Regions from separate parts of the Taylorella asinigenitalis MCE3 genome, predicted to be linked through region 2. Evidence: predicted binding sites of a transcription regulator. Region 2 holds the regulator's gene; the other holds the start of a gene.
What was found. Region 2 encodes NrdR, which represses ribonucleotide reductase genes. Its sites were predicted from a motif close to CACNANATNTNGTG; they were not measured.
Positions count from the first base shown of each region.

Region 1: nrdA (class 1a ribonucleoside-diphosphate reductase subunit alpha) is a predicted target of NrdR. The motif match lies at 2,697-2,710, and genes of this name have one in related genera.

Region 1 is NC_016043.1:803,583-811,913, forward strand. It holds gene TASI_RS03915 (chloride channel protein) at 1-1,562, shown strand, start outside; gene dusA (tRNA dihydrouridine(20/20a) synthase DusA) at 1,559-2,539, shown strand; gene nrdA (class 1a ribonucleoside-diphosphate reductase subunit alpha) at 2,792-5,068, shown strand; gene nrdB (class Ia ribonucleoside-diphosphate reductase subunit beta) at 5,092-6,225, shown strand; gene yfaE (class I ribonucleotide reductase maintenance protein YfaE) at 6,227-6,490, shown strand; gene TASI_RS03935 (YihY family inner membrane protein) at 6,461-7,804, opposite strand; gene TASI_RS03940 (DUF2069 domain-containing protein) at 7,865-8,296, shown strand; gene leuC (3-isopropylmalate dehydratase large subunit) at 8,289-8,331, shown strand, end outside.
Region 2 is NC_016043.1:1,413,506-1,421,836, forward strand. It holds gene TASI_RS06645 (OmpA family protein) at 1-890, shown strand, start outside; tRNA gene TASI_RS06650 (tRNA-Ser) at 986-1,075, opposite strand; gene TASI_RS06655 (riboflavin synthase) at 1,105-1,743, opposite strand; gene ribD (bifunctional diaminohydroxyphosphoribosylaminopyrimidine deaminase/5-amino-6-(5-phosphoribosylamino)uracil reductase RibD) at 1,728-2,900, opposite strand; gene nrdR (transcriptional regulator NrdR) at 2,890-3,348, opposite strand; gene glyA (serine hydroxymethyltransferase) at 3,352-4,596, opposite strand; gene tyrS (tyrosine--tRNA ligase) at 4,609-5,832, opposite strand; gene TASI_RS06680 (anhydro-N-acetylmuramic acid kinase) at 5,914-7,005, shown strand; gene erpA (iron-sulfur cluster insertion protein ErpA) at 7,002-7,364, opposite strand; gene TASI_RS06690 (DUF6776 family protein) at 7,375-8,088, opposite strand; gene rpsI (30S ribosomal protein S9) at 8,180-8,331, opposite strand, start outside.

The sequences.
Region 1 (8,331 bases), 610 kb from region 2:
AAAAATTATTAATACCTACATTAGGCGGTCTAATTGGTGGTTTGGGGCTATATTTTGCTTCGAAAATAAAAGTTGATGCTAACTCCGATTATATGGAAGCAGTTGCAATAGGAAATGGTCATTTATCAATAAGACAAGGCTTGTTGCGTATTGGTTCCGCTCTAAGCGTTTCAGCTACGGGTTGGTCATTAGGTCGTGAAGGTCCTATTATTCATCTTTCTTCAATGGTTGGATCGGCATTAGGTAGAGTGAATGAAATTGAAGGCAATTATTTACGAATGCTTGTTGCATGTGGTGCGGCAGCTGGTGTGTCTGCAGCATATTTTGCACCTATTGCTGGGGCCTTATTTATTGCAGAGATTGTTCTTGGAAGCATGGCCAGTCACGTACTTGCTCCATTACTTATAGCCTCATCTTCTGCTTATATAACAATCACCATCTTGGGTTACGAACCTTGGCTCTATCAGCTTCCACCTATATATCTGGTTGGTGAATTTGAGTTGTTACTATCAATAGTGATAGGAATATTCTCTGGTTTTGGTGCACCATTATTCTTAAAACTTTTATCTCTAACTCGTGACCTTTACGCAAAAACAGGCATGATTTTGCCTATACGTATGGCTTTAGCTGGTTTTCTATTAGGCTGTATATTTTTAATTGAGCCTTCAGCTGCAGGTAAGGGTGATACCTTAATTCACTCATTTATGTTAGATGATTCGTGGATTATCGAATCACTTATTTTGATTCTAATCATTAAATTGATTTCGACTAGTGTAAGTGTGGGCTCCGGTGCCGTAGGTGGTGTGATTACGCCAATTATGTTTATTGGTGCTAGTACGGCTATGATTCTTACTCATGCATTTGCATTAATAGAACCTAGTGTATTGCATTTCACTCCGGTTTTTGTTTTAGTTGGAATGGGGGCGTTTTTAACAGCTGGAACATCTGCACCTATAGTAGCTATAGTTTTACTAATGGAGATGACTAATAGCCTTCAGATTGCAGCCCCATTAATTTTTGCATCGGTAATCTCTTTTTATATCTCTAGGCTCTTTACTGGTACAGTAATGTTTGGCATTACAAGTAAACGTGAAAAACAAGACCTAGTAAGCTTAAGAATTTCACAACTAAAAGTTAGAAATCTTTTAAGCCCAGTAGATACAACAGTAAACCCAACACAAACTCTTAGAGAGGCCCTTGAAATATTCGCAAATACTGGGGTAAAAAATGTATTTGTTATCGGTGAAGATCAAGAATATTTAGGCATACTAACCAACAAAAATTTAACCCATGGAATCATGTCTAGTAGCCCATTAGATGAGCCTATACCAGCGGATTTTGTTCAAAGAAGTTTTGTAGACCCTTTGCAATTGGATATGAATCTTGATGAAGTACAAAACAGATTTTTCTCCTATAATGGCGAGCGTCTTCCAGTAGTAGACTATAGTGAGAAGCCTAAGTTAGTAGGCCTAGTATACAAATCTGATTTATTGAGAAAATTATCAGAAATTAAGAAAATTGAAGACAGACGTGGAAGTAAATCCGTAGATATCCGCAGATGAATAAAAATTCTAAATTATCTAAGGGCAGGCGTTTATCGGTCGCACCAATGCTTGACGTTACGAATAAACATTGCCGCTATTTTCATAGACTTTTAGCCCCACAAGCACTCCTATATACAGAAATGGTTACTACTGGTGCACTGATTTATGGGGATATACCAAGACACTTAGACTTTAATACAGTGGAGCATCCGGTTGCACTTCAGCTTGGAGGCAGCGTTCCTAAGGAATTGGCCCACTGCACTAAGCTTGCAGAAGAATGGGGTTATGACGAAGTAAATTTAAATTGTGGCTGCCCATCTGAACGTGTGCAAAAGGGGGCTTTCGGTGCATGTTTGATGCTTGAGCCTGAATTGGTAGCAGATTGTTGGGTGGCAATGTCTGAGTCATGCTCCTTGCCAATTAGTATTAAACACCGTTTAGGCGTAGACAATCATAATGACTATGGTTTTACTTTTAACTTTGTATCAAAGCTATATGATGTAGGTTGTAGGGAGTTTGTCACTCATGCAAGAAATGCAATCCTAAGTGGCTTAAGCCCTAAAGATAATCGAAAAATTCCTCCTCTAAAATATGATTACGTTAATAAGCTCAAAGCAGATTTTCCTGATGCAAATTTTGTTTTAAACGGCGGAATTTCAAATTTTGATGATGCGATACGGCTTGCTCATGAATTTGATGGGATCATGATTGGTAGACTGGCTTGGCATGAACCGAGGGTATTCGGAGACATTGCCACCCATATATTTGGAAATGATACTAGCTTAGATTTTAAATTTATTAGAGATTCACTTATTGAATATGCCTTACTAAATATCGGGAGAGGGGGTAACCTTAGAGAAGTGGTCAATCCTGTTTTAGGACTTATGAATGGATTGAAGGGAGCTAGAAGGTTTAGGCAACTTTTGTCTGACCCTAAAAATCTTAGGTCAAATGATATTTCTGTAATTTCAAAAGCTTTCGACCCATTTTGTTAATGTTTGTTACTTGTAATAAAGTGCTATTACATTTGAGTTTAATCAAAAAAACTACAAATTTTTATTCATAGTAGGTTTGCTAGGAAAGTAAGATATATCAAGGTCCTATTAAGGCGATCAAATTTTATCTTGACTTGAGAGATTTAATTTATTTAGATACTATATATTGTGCCTTGAGCACTTAAACAATACTAAATATAGATTTTACTAAGAGTCTATATTTAGTCCTGTAAAATCTTTGCTGGACTATTTATGAACACTAACACCATCTCCGTTATCAAGCGTGATGGGCGCTCTGAGCCTATCGACCTTGAGAAAATCCACCGCGTTATCGACTGGGCCGCAAAAGGTTTAGAAAATGTATCCACATCACAAGTTGAATTAAATTCTCAAATTCAATTTTATGATGGTATACAGACTCAAGATATACAAGAGACAATCATTAAAGCAGCTGCAGACTTAATTTCAACAGAAACGCCAGATTATCAGTTTTTAGCAGCTCGTCTTGCGATGATTCATATACGCAAAAAGGCTTATGGAGATCATGTGCCTCCTCACTTATATGACCATGTTTCCAAATTGGTCGAAAAAGGGGTATACGATAAAAACCTTCTCACAGATTACTCTAAAGAAGAGTTTGATGAGATGAATGGTTATCTTGTGCACGATAGGGATTGGGATTTTTCATATGTTGCTGTTATGCAGATGCAAGGTAAATACCTTGTTCAAAATCGAGTAAACGGGGATATCTACGAAACTCCACAATTTTTATATTTATTAGTGGCCGCTTGCTTATTTGCAAAATATCCAAAAGAAACTAGGCTTAAATATATAAAAGAGTTCTACGATGCTACATCGACTTATAAGATATCATTGCCAACCCCAATTATGGCTGGGGTTAGAACTCCAACAAGGCAATTTAGTTCATGCGTATTAATTGAGTGCGGGGATAGTCTAGATTCAATTAATGCTACAAGCTCTGCAATTGTTCGATATGTTTCTCAAAGAGCTGGAATAGGTATAAATGCAGGTCGAATTAGGGCTGAGGGAAGTCCTATTCGTGGCGGAGAGGCTAGACATACAGGGTGCATCCCATTTTATAAACATTTTCAAACTGCTGTTAAATGCTGCTCTCAAGGGGGTGTGCGCGGAGGTGCTGCTACTCTTTTTTATCCAATATGGCATCTTGAAGTTGAATCCTTATTAGTACTTAAAAATAATCGCGGTGTAGAAGCCAATCGTGTACGTCATATGGATTATGGTGTTCAGCTCAACAAACTGATGTATGAAAGGTTGGTTAAAGGGCAAAATATTACTTTATTTTCTCCTTCTGATGTTCCTGGCTTATATGATGCCTTTTTCGAAGATCAAGAATTATTCGAAAAACTTTATACAAAATACGAGCAAGATCCTAGCATACGCAAACGTCAGGTTAAATCTAATGATTTGTTCTCTATGCTTATGCAGGAGAGGGCTAGCACGGGACGTATCTATATACAAAATGTAGATCACTGCAATACACATAGTGCTTTTGACTCTAAAAAGGCCCCTATCAGACAAAGTAATCTTTGCTTAGAGATTACATTGCCAACAAAACCACTAGATGATATCAATGATGTCAAAGGTGAGATTGCTTTATGCACTTTATCTGCGTTTAATCTTGGTGCGATTGAAAATTTAGAGGAACTTGAACACTTAGCCGATTTGGTTGTACGTGCCTTAGATGCCTTATTGGATTATCAGGATTATCCAATTAAAGCTGCACAAATTAGTACTATGAACCGCCGCTCTCTTGGCGTGGGTGTTATTAATTTTGCATACTATCTAGCTAAAAACAATGCAAAATACTCTGACGGTAGCGGGAATGCTTTGACACATAGAACATTTGAAGCTATTCAGTATTATTTATTGAAAGCTTCTATGAATTTGGCTAAAGAGTTTGGTCCTTGCCCAGCATTTAACGAGACTAAATATTCTCAAGGGCTATTGCCGATTGATACATACAAAAAATCGATAGATCAATTTTGTGATGAAACTTTGCATTTAGATTGGGAAACGTTACGAGTTGAGATTATGAAAAATGGTCTTAGAAATTCCACTTTAACAGCACTTATGCCGTCTGAGACTTCTAGTCAAATTTCTAATGCTACCAATGGAATCGAACCTCCTAGAGGTTTAATAACCGTAAAACAATCAAAGGATGGAATCCTAAAACAAATAGTTCCAGAATATAAAGAACTTAAAGATAAATACGAAACTTTATGGCAGTTACCTAATATGGAAGGTTATTTCCAAATCGTAGGTATTATGCAGAAATTCGTTGATCAGTCTATATCAGCAAACACTAACTATGATCCTAAAAAATTCCCAAATGGCTTAGTCCCTATGCAACAATTAATTAAGGACCTTCTTAAAGCCTATAAGTACGGAATTAAAACTCTGTACTATCACAACACTAGGGATGGATCTGATGATATTCAAGATACTGCAAAAGAAGATGATTGTGCTGGAGGGGCATGCAAAATCTAAAGGCATGCACATAGAGGAAAATTATGAAATATAGTACATTTTGCCAAACACCAAACAATGCTTTAAAAGAGCCTATGTTTTTTGGTCAACCCGTAAATGTTGCTCGATATGATCAGCAAAAATATGAAATTTTTGAAAAATTAATCGAAAAGCAATTGTCTTTTTTCTGGAGACCAGAGGAGATTGATGTCTCACAAGATCGTATTGATTATGCAGGTCTACCAGAGCATGAAAAACATATATTTATTAGCAATCTAAAATATCAAACTCTTTTGGATTCGATTCAAGGCAGAAGTCCTAATGTTGCCTTTTTACCCCTGGTCTCTATACCCGAACTTGAAACTTGGATTGAAACCTGGTCTTTTTCTGAAACTATTCACTCTAGATCCTATACACATATCATTAGAAATATATCAGTCGATCCTAGCTCTATCTTTGATGATATTGTTCGAAATAAACATATTCTAGAGAGAGCCAAAGACATTTCCAAATACTACGACAATTTAATTGAACTAACTCAGTATTATGAATTGTTCGGCGAAGGTACTCACAACATAAACGGCAAAGAAGTTGAAGTGAGTATTACTGAGCTTAAGAAACGTCTTTATCTTTGCTTAATGGCAGTTAATGTTTTGGAGGCCATTAGATTTTATGTAAGTTTCGCATGTTCATTTGCATTTGCAGAACGCAAACTTATGGAAGGTAACGCAAAAATCATAAAACTTATTGCACGCGATGAAGCACTTCACCTTACAAGTACTCAACATATGCTCAATATAATGCGTTCTGGAGAAGATGATCCAGAAATGGCTGTTATTGCTAAAGAGTTAAATGAAGAGTGTTTTGAGTTATTTAAAAATGCTGCTGAACAAGAAAAAGCTTGGGCTGAGTATTTATTTAAAGATGGTTCTATGATTGGGTTAAATAAAGACATACTAATCCAATATGTTGAATACATCACAAATATTCGAATGCTTGCTGTTGGATTGAGGGAGGCCTTTCCGAATTCTAAACAAAATCCTATTCCATGGATTAATACATGGCTAACTTCGGATAATGTTCAAGTTGCACCTCAGGAGGTTGAGCTTACTTCTTATCTTGTTGGTCAAGTAGATTCTAATCTGGATATCGATGAATTGAGCGCCGACGATCTATAGGATGGCCTATGTAATTACTGAAAGCCTTGGCTTTCATACGTTTGAAAACGAGACGCTATTAGAGAGCTTGGAACGAACAGGTCACAATGTTCCAAGCCATTGCCGTTCGGGGTTTTGTGGCACATGTAGAACAAAAATAATAACTGGTGAGGTTGATTATTTAATAGACCCTCTTGCTTACATAGGTCCTGACGAAATTCTACCTTGTTGTTGTAAAGCTAAAGGATCAGTGATTTTAGACTGTAGTACTGATATCAGAGATTAGTAAATTTTGCTTTGTTGGTAGGCTTTCATTTCGTGTATTTGATGGTATTAATTCGCCAAGTGTTACATGCTCATCGAGTATTAGACGGGCCATCTGTTTTTTCATATTGTTATCAACCTTATCATTAATTGATTTATTCAGAAGAAACATATCCTTAAGTTTGGACATGTCCATATCATAATCACTAGCTATAACCCATCGTTCAGAACGCTTGCCGTCTGTATTTACAATATATCCCAAAGTTTTTAACTTATCTAAAAGCATAAGAGTATGTGCAATTTCTCCATGGACTTCATGAACAATTGTGTTGGTGCTTTTTCCCGGGGGATTGTCGTTTCTTGAATTATTTAATAGTCTTAAAATCCTTACCGATTGTGTGAAATCGGCACCGATTTTGTTGTATGTGTAATCAAAACCATACCTAAGTTGTGGAAGTAGAGCTACCAATAAGGCTCCAGCGAGTATGATAATCCATGAAATATAAATCCATAATAAGAATAATGGTATGGTGGCAAAGGTACCGTATATCAGGGTGTAAGAGGGAAATTTAGTTATATAGTATGTAAATCCGAATTTCAGTCCTTCAAATAGCAAAGCTGAAGTAGCTCCGCCAATCAGTGCATCTTTCCAATGAACTTGTCTATTTGGAACGATTTTATAAATCAATGAGAAAGAAATAAAAGACAAAATAAATGGAAAAATAGTACCAAATAGGTTTTGTATAACACTTAAATCCATACCAACGCCAAGCTTAGCTCTAGTAACATAAGTGCTTGCCCATATGCTTGCTCCAAACACAAATGGGCCTACAGATAATACAGCCCAATATATAAGAATTCGAATCCATAGTGGCCTTTGTTTAGTAACTCTAAACATTTTATTTAATACTTCATCTATAGTTTTCATAAGCATAATGGAGGTTATGACTAGGAAAACTGAACCAACAACAGTCATACCTCTTGCACTTTCAGCAAACTGATTTAAATAATTCATTATTTGATCAGATAAACTCTCAGGCATAAGATTGCTTGTCATGTAAGTTTGGAGATCACCCTGTATGGTGTGAAACATAGGAAAAGCTGTGAATAGTGAGAGAATAACAGCTAATAATGGGACTACAGCAAGTACAGTTGTGTAAGTAAGAGTGCCAGCAACTTGAGTTATATTTTCTTTAAGAACTCTATTGTAGATGTATGAAACAGTTTCTTTAAATGATTTTTTAGATTTCTTGTCTTCAAGACTGCTATGCTCTTGAAGTTCATGAGCATCTTGAATGTCTTCTAATTGTTCATCTTCATCTATAAGGTCTGACATACTTACCCCTAAATATAACATTGTGTAAGTATAACAATCTTAGGAATAATTTAGATTAAAATGGAAAATTACATTTTGACTTTAAGCCATTTTAATTTAGTGAATAACCCTCAGAACAAATTAACAAAGAAAATAATATTCATACTTTTATCTGCACTTATTCTCTTAAACGTTCTGTGGGAGTTGTGGTTTGATCCATTGTTGCCAGGCGGCAGTTTATATGTTTTAAAAATTATGCCACTATTTTTTTTGCTGTATGGCACATATAAAGGGGATATATATTTATTGCAATGGCTATCCTTAGTAATTCTGTTATATGTAATGGAAGGCATTGTCAGAATGATGTCGGATACTACAGAAACATCTAAATTACTCGGTTTGATAGAATTTTTATTAGCTACGGGAATTTTCATATTTTCTCTTATATATTTAAGACCAGCTAAGCAAGCGTTCAAAGCTCATAAGAAAAAAATAAGGAGTACAAATGAATAAAACTTTATACGATAAATTATGGGATGCTCACGTAG
Region 2 (8,331 bases):
TCGATGCTGACAGCGTTGAAATTGATGCACCAGATGTAGTGAAATCTGAACAACCTGTTTCTGATACATTCCCTTCTCCAACTGCACCAGCAGAGGATAAATTTCCAGCTCCTACTGAAGAGAAACCAGCTACACCTGAAGCTCCTGTGGCTCCTGTAACTGAAGCTCCTGCTGCTACAGAACCTACTCCAGCTTCTAATGCAACTTCATCTGATATTCCTGAGGAGCCAGTGGAAGTACTTGATATAAACGAAATGTCCAAAGACAAGCTTGATCTTAATATTAAGTTTAATACTGCATCCTCAGAGATCATGCCTGTGTATAACAATCGTTTAGATGCATTTGCGAAATTCCTAATCGACAACAATCGTACAGGTGAAGTTGCTGGTTTCACTGATAGTAAAGGTGATGATGAGAGCAATAAAAAACTTTCTGCAGAAAGAGCTAAAGCCGTTCGTGATTATTTAATCGCAAAAGGTGTACCAGAAGCTAATATTGTGGCTGTTGGTTATGGAGAAGCTAACCCAATCGCCGATAACAATACACCAGAAGGTCGTCGTGCAAACCGTCGCATTGAATTTAATGTTAAAGACATTAACGAAAATAAAGATGGTATTGGCGAGATGATTAAGAAAACTAACGAAGAGGCTAAAGAAAAAGTTAATGATGCTGTAGAAGCTTCCAAAGAAACATTTAAAGAAGCAAAAGAGGATGTTTCAAGAGCTTCAGTAGTTGCTGGCGAAAAAATTAAAAACGCCGCTACTTCTGTAGGTGAAGCTGTGGATAATGCGGCCCACAAAACAGAAGATGTAATTCAAGACATTAAAGAACAAATGGGCGGACAACCTTCAGAAACAGCTCCTGCTCCAGAGCCTGCACCAGCACAATAATAATCTAAGCCTTTAGCAACTATATGCAAATAACCCGAGACGCAAGCCTCGGGTTTTTTTATTTTAAGTGCACAAATTTTATTTTTATAATCTTTTGGCGGATCAGGGGGGATTCGAACCCCCGATACGTTTGACCGTATGCACGCTTTCCAAGCGTGTGCCTTAAGCCACTCGGCCACCGATCCAAAATAAGCTGACTATTTTAACTAAAAAATTAAAATGGTGCTTGCATCATTCTTTGAACATATCTTGCAATAGTATCGATTTCAATGTTCACTTCATCGCCAGCTTTTAAATATTGTAGAGTTGTGTTCTTAAAGGTGTGAGGAATCAGATTCAAACTTATGATTGTTCCTTCAGGAATCATATCCTCCGAATGAGGATCCTCTGGTGAAAACACGTCATTAACATCATTAACGGTCATGCTTACACCATCTACAGCTACCGAACCCTTGTAAGCCATAAAACTTGCTAAATCTTCAGGAATTAAAATCTCAATTTTATGAGATTCGCCCTCTTGCGTAACTCCTACTACACGAGCCACACCGTCCACATGCCCAGACAACAAATGGCCATCTACCGTGTCCCCAAGTTTCATGGCACACTCGAGATTTACGTACCCCTCTTTATCAAGTCCCGAAGTTTTTGATAGACTTTCAGCCGAAACATCCACCTCAAATCCTGAATCACTTTTTTGAACTACGGTCATGCATGCCCCGTTAATAGCTATAGAATCGCCTTCCTTGATATTTGAAATATCCAAATCTCCTTTGGCAATGCTTAGGCGTACTCCTTTTTCAAGTTTTGAAACCGATTCAATTTTGCCCACTGCTTGAATTATGCCTGTAAACATCTAACCATCTCCTTTAATGAATTTAGTAATGCCTTCCAACGGACAGAGTTCCTAATCCTTAGACGAACATTATTACTAATTTTAGTCAAATCGAACATTTCCAAATAGTCATGCTCTGGAATTGATTCTAACGGTGAAATATTAAAAGGTGCATTACAATCCCCTAAAATCATAGGTGCAAAATACCATAGATACTCATCTATAAGCCCAGCCTCGTAAAGTGAGGTATTTAAACCACTACCTGCCTCTACATGAATCTCATTAATTTCGTTGGCAATGCCCACCTTTTCTATCAATTCCCGCAAATTCAACAAACCATTTGAGTCCGTATCAATTCCAATCAAATCAATATTATTTGGCAACACACCCCTATCATAAGCAAAATTTGATAAAGCGGAGGCATTGCCACAGATAATAATTTTTGGATTTGAAAATATATTGAGATTCGGATTATCCAAGGTCCTAAAATCGCTATCCATAATAGCTACAAGCGGCTCTCTAGGCGTCTCAACGTAACGCACATTCATTCTAGGATTGTCGGCCAAAACCGTACCTACTCCTGTAAAAATAATACTTGCACGAGACCGCCACTTGTGACCGTCGTGTCTAGACTGCTCATTGGTAATCCACTTGGATTTTCCGTTAGCAAGAGAAATACGGCCATCGAGCGAACTTGCGATCTTAGTGCGAATCCACGGGCGACCTAAAAGCATGCGAGAGAAAAAACCGACATTAAGCTCGAGAACTTCCTCCATAAGATATCCCACATGCACATCGATTCCGTGAGAGCGGAGGGATGAGATGCCATTGCCACCGACCAAGGGGTTAGGGTCTGGCAATGCGACCGCAACCTCTCGTATCCCGCTTCGAATCAAAGCATCCACGCATGGAGGCGTGCGACCGTGGTGGCTACAAGGTTCAAGCGTAACATAAAGCGTAGAGTCTTTTAGTAGTGACCCAAGCCCTCTTTTCTCCACATCTTGCAAAGCCTCAATCTCCGCATGATTTGAACCAGCCACTTGCGTTGCACCTTGGCCAATAATCTTATCTCCATGCACAATAACGCATCCAACGCATGGATTTGGGTCAGGCAAATGGCGATTTTTTAAAGAAAGTTCGTAGGCCAGCCGCATGAAATGCGTATGTCTATCTTTCATCACTTGAGAGCTCTTGAATTGTTGTAACAAATTGGGCAATATCCTCGAAACTCTGATATACAGAGGCGAATCGAACATATGCTACTTGGTCTAACTCGCGTAGTTCTTTCATAACTACCTGACCGACCTCATATGAGGAAACTTCCTTATGTGGATGGTTTAAAAAAAACTCGAGGATGCGGGATACTGCACAATCCACTTGATCTCTTGAGACAGGACGCTTGCGTAAAGCTATGTTCATACTGGATCGCACTTTGTCGATATCAAACTCCATGCGTAAGCCATTTTTTTTAACTACCGTTGGCAATGCTAACTCGATTCTCTCATATGTTGTGTATCGCTTATCACATTGCAAACAACGCCGTCTGCGTTTGATGGCGAGACCATCCTCGGATGATCTCGAGTCTAAAACTTGACTCTCTCCATGAGAGCAGAACGGGCATTTCATCGATTATTTGTAAACTGGGAATTTGCTAGTCAAAGCTAAAACTTTTTCGCGAACAGCTGAAATGTTTGCTTCATCATCTGGATTATCCAAAACATCAGCTATCAGATTCGCAGTTTGCTCAATTTCCGCTTCTTTAAAGCCTCTTGTAGTCATAGCTGGTGTACCAAGCCTTATTCCACTAGTGACAAACGGTGTCTCAGGATCGTTTGGAATAGAGTTTTTATTGCAAGTGATAAATGCATCACCCAAAACTTTTTCTGCATGTTTACCAGTGATGCCTTTTGAGCGAAGGTCAACAAGCATTACATGGCTTTCAGTGCGACCAGAGACAATGCGTAAACCACGTTTTTGCAATGTCTTCGCAAGAATATCAGCATTTTTAATAATTTGCTCTGCATATTGTTTAAATTCAGGTTCTAAAGCCTCTTTAAATGCAACCGCTTTTCCGGCAATAACATGCATCAGTGGACCGCCTTGAATACCAGGGAAAATTGCAGAGTTTATCATCTTCGCATGTTGCTCTTTCATCATAATGACGCCACCACGAGGGCCTCTTAGAGATTTATGCGTAGTTGAAGTTACAAAATCGGCATGTGGAACAGGATTAGGGTATTGTCCCCCAACAACCAACCCTGAATAGTGGGCAATGTCCACCATGAAATAAGCACCCACTTCCTTAGCGATTTTTGCAATTCTTTCAAAATCAATGCGAAGAGAATATGCCGACGCACCAGCAACAATTAGTTTTGGATTATTTTCTTTCGCTAATTGTTCAAGTTTTTCATAATCAATCGCTTCATTTTCATCCAAACCATATGGAATAAAATTGTAAAGCTTACCAGATAGGTTAACTGGGGAGCCGTGAGTTAAGTGCCCTCCTTCATTAAGATTCATACCAAGAACAGTATCGCCTGGTTTTAATACGGCAAAATATACAGCCTGATTAGCTTGAGAGCCAGAATTAGGTTGCACATTAGCCGCTTCAGCTCCGAATAATTTTTTTAATCGTTCAATAGCCAACTGTTCAACTATATCTACGTATTCACAGCCGCCATAATAGCGTTTTCCAGGATACCCCTCTGCGTATTTATTTGTGAGTTGAGAACCTTGAGCTTGCATAACAGCTGGGCTTGTGTAGTTTTCGGAGGCAATGAGCTCGATATGCTCCTCCTGACGTTGCTCTTCTTTCTTAATGGCATCGTAGAGTTCTGAGTCAACTTTATCTAAAGTAAGATTTATATCAAACATGATTTTCCTAAATTATTTAATGGTAATGCGTGCGAATTTTCTTTTTCCAATCTGGACCACATAGGTACCAGATTTTAAAACTAAGCTTTTGTCTTCTACTTTTGAGCCGTCCACCTTTACTCCGCCCTGAACGATATTTCGCGAAGCTTCAGAACCAGAACTAGCCAAACCCGATTCTCTAAGAACCGCAACAATGCCCAATTCTGGGCCATTCAAACTTATCTCAGGTATATCTTCAGGTATTTGACCATCTCTAAATCGAGATTCAAAATCTGCCAATGCTTTAGCTGCAGCTTCATCATTATGAAAACGTGTAATAATTTCTTGAGCCAGTGCAACTTTAATATTCCGTGGGTTTACTCCCTGCTCAACATCACGTTTTAGTTGAGCAATCTCCTCTAAGGATTTTGATGAGATTAATTCATAATAATTCCACATCAAAGTATCGGAAATAGACATGATTTTTCCAAACATGCTATCAGGAGTTTCAGTGATTCCGATATAGTTATTTTTAGATTTGGACATCTTCTCAACTCCGTCCAAACCAACCAATAGAGGCATGGTTAAAACAGTTTGTTGCTCTTGTCCATATTCTTTTTGAAGTTCACGACCAACAAGTAAATTAAACTTCTGATCTGTACCTCCAAGTTCCATATCCGACTCAAGAGCCACAGAATCATATCCTTGCATAAGAGGATACAAAAGCTCATGCATAGATATAGGCACACCACCTTTAAAACGCTTAGTAAAGTCATCACGTTCCATAATCCTAGCGACGGTATATTTAGATGCCAATTGAATTAGCCCGCGAGTTCCTAGCGCATCACACCATTTTGAGTTGTAGGAAATAATAGTTCTCGAGGGGTCCAAGACTTTAGATGCTTGTTCATAATAAGTTTGAGCATTCTCTTCAATCTGCTCACGTGTTAATGGCGGTCTAGTCGCATTTCTCCCACTCGGATCACCGATGGTTGCTGTGAAATCGCCGATTAAAAATATAACTTCATGGCCCATATCCTGCAGTTGTCGCATTTTGGTTAATACAACCGTATGCCCCAAGTGCAAATCAGGTGCTGTTGGGTCAAGCCCTAGTTTTATTCTTAGAGGAGTTCCAGTGTCGTGACTTTTTTGAAGTTTTTGCAAAAACTCGGATTCTACTAATATTTCTTCCGTTCCGCGTCTCACAATATCCATTTGACGAGCAACTTCAGTACTTATTTTTATTTCTTCTGTCATGAGAGGTACTTAGACCGTGTGATAATACAATGATTTGTAATTATATAATTCAATAAATAAATTTTTAGGTTCTCTATGGCAATGCATCAGTATTTTATCGGTTTAATGTCGGGCACTAGCACCGATGGAGTTGATGGAGTAGTTTGTAAAATAAGCAGTCCAGAGGATTTAGAGTTTCTTGGACACGCCTATATTCCTTTTAATGATTCACTTAGAGAACGAATCCTAAAATTAAATACACCTAGCTTTGATGAAATAAATTCTATGCATTTAGTCGGCATGGAGCTTATCAAGGCATATGAGAAATGTGTACAAAAGCTTTTAACTGAACATAATTTACAAGCAGAACAAATTCGAGCAATTGGGGCTCATGGACAAACTGTAAGACACAACCCGAAAATCGGACTTACCCTTCAAATTAATAACCCTGCACTTTTAGCTGAGAAAACTCATATCGATGTAGTGTCTGATTTTCGAAATGCTGATATTGCTGCTGGTGGCGAAGGGGCTCCATTAGTACCAGCATTTCATAAGCATTTTTTTAAATCGAGAATACCCGTAGCAGTCCTTAATTTAGGAGGATTCGCAAATATATCTGTCATTGAGGAAAATAGTGTCGTGGGATTTGATATAGGGCCATGTAATGCATTGATGGATTTATGGATTCAAATGCATAAAGGGCAGTGTTTTGATAAAGAAGGAAAATGGGGTGGAAGTGGGCATTGCCACAATGGGTTGCTAAATAAATTATACACACACCCATTTTTTAGTTTGCTTCCACCAAAGTCAACGGGAAGAGATGATTTTAATATTTATTGGTTGAATGAAAATTTAACGAATTTTAAGGATTTAGAGCCTGTAGATATTATGGCCACACTTAGGGAGCTAACTGTTCACTCGATTCTTGAATGTACCGAAAAACTAGATAGTAGTATTAAAACCATATATGTTTGTGGCGGGGGCGTATTTAACAAAGCCCTGATGGATGGGCTTAATCAAAACGCCGATAGACAATTTATTAGTGTTGAAGAAATGGGTATAAATCCTATGACAGTTGAAGCCCTAGCTTTTGCTTGGCTTGCCTATTTAAACGTAAATAGAATCTCCTTAGATTTAAGAGAAATAACTAGAGCCCAAAGACCTAAAATCTTGGGTTCTCTATATCCCTACTAAATACTGAATGATGAACCACACCCACAAGTTGTAGTGGCATTAGGATTTCTAATCACAAATTGAGAGCCTTCAATATCCTCTTTATAGTCTATCTCTGCACCCACAAGATATTGAAAACTCATTGGATCTACTAAAAGTGATACACCATTATTAGTAACTGTGGTATCGTCTTCGGCCATATTCTCGTCGAAAATAAATCCATATTGGAATCCTGAACACCCACCACCTTGAATGAAAACTCTTAGTTTTAGATCAGGATTACCCTCTTCATCTATTAATTCTTTAACCTTTGCGGCAGCTGCATCAGTAAAAACTAATAAAGACGGTTCCTGTAAGTCTACAGTTTGTACACCAGACATAATATCTCCTTTAAAGCAAAACAGATTTGCTTGCACGCACTTGATTTCCTTCAAGCACTTTTACGTAAATTTCATGTGGCTCAAATCCAGCTGGCAATACCAAATCACCAGTACTTTGCTGCCAACGAACAAAATCTACAGATAAAATTGAATGCGATCTTGCATTATTAAGTATCTTAGAAGCAACTTTTGGATTTGCTGGAATAGCCAGTTTATTATCCTCAGTAATACGAGCAGGTATTAGATCAACCATAATAGTTTTACCGTTAAGCATACCGACTGCCTGAAATTTAAGCATACCTTTAAAATTTGTCTCTTCATTGACCTTTCTGCTTAATAAAATTTTATAGCTAATTAAATCACCAGAGCGCTTTACATCTAAACTTCGTATGGTTACTAAACCCATAGGACCCGATGGCAATAATTGCTCATAGAATTCGATATCCCTTGATAAATCACTAACCTCAGCTAATAGTCTGTCGTTTTCTATGCGAAATCTTTGAATCGTTGAATTGCTAACAAAAAGCTTTCCTTTTAGATTCTTAATAGAATTTTGAAGTTCCTCATAATCAGATTTCATATTCAAACGGGCATTTCGTAGAATTTTTTCAAATTCCACGCGTAAAACCATCTTCTCTTTCTTGAGATTGAGATTATCGTAGTAATGCACAGCTGCACCGCCAACGATAACACCGAAAACGAAAAGTAAACTTCTGATAAGCATAAGAAATATTATAAATCGTTATGTCAATAAAAAACCCACATTCATAATCGTAGAAATGTGGGCTTTGATTTGATGTATCAATAAGCAAAAATTAACGCTTACTAAATTGCTTACGACGACGTGCTTTGCGAAGACCAACTTTCTTACGTTCAACTTCACGTGCATCACGAGTTACGAAACCAGCTTTAGAAAGCGAAGGTTTCAAAGTTTCATCATAATCGATAAGAGCTCTAGTAATACCAT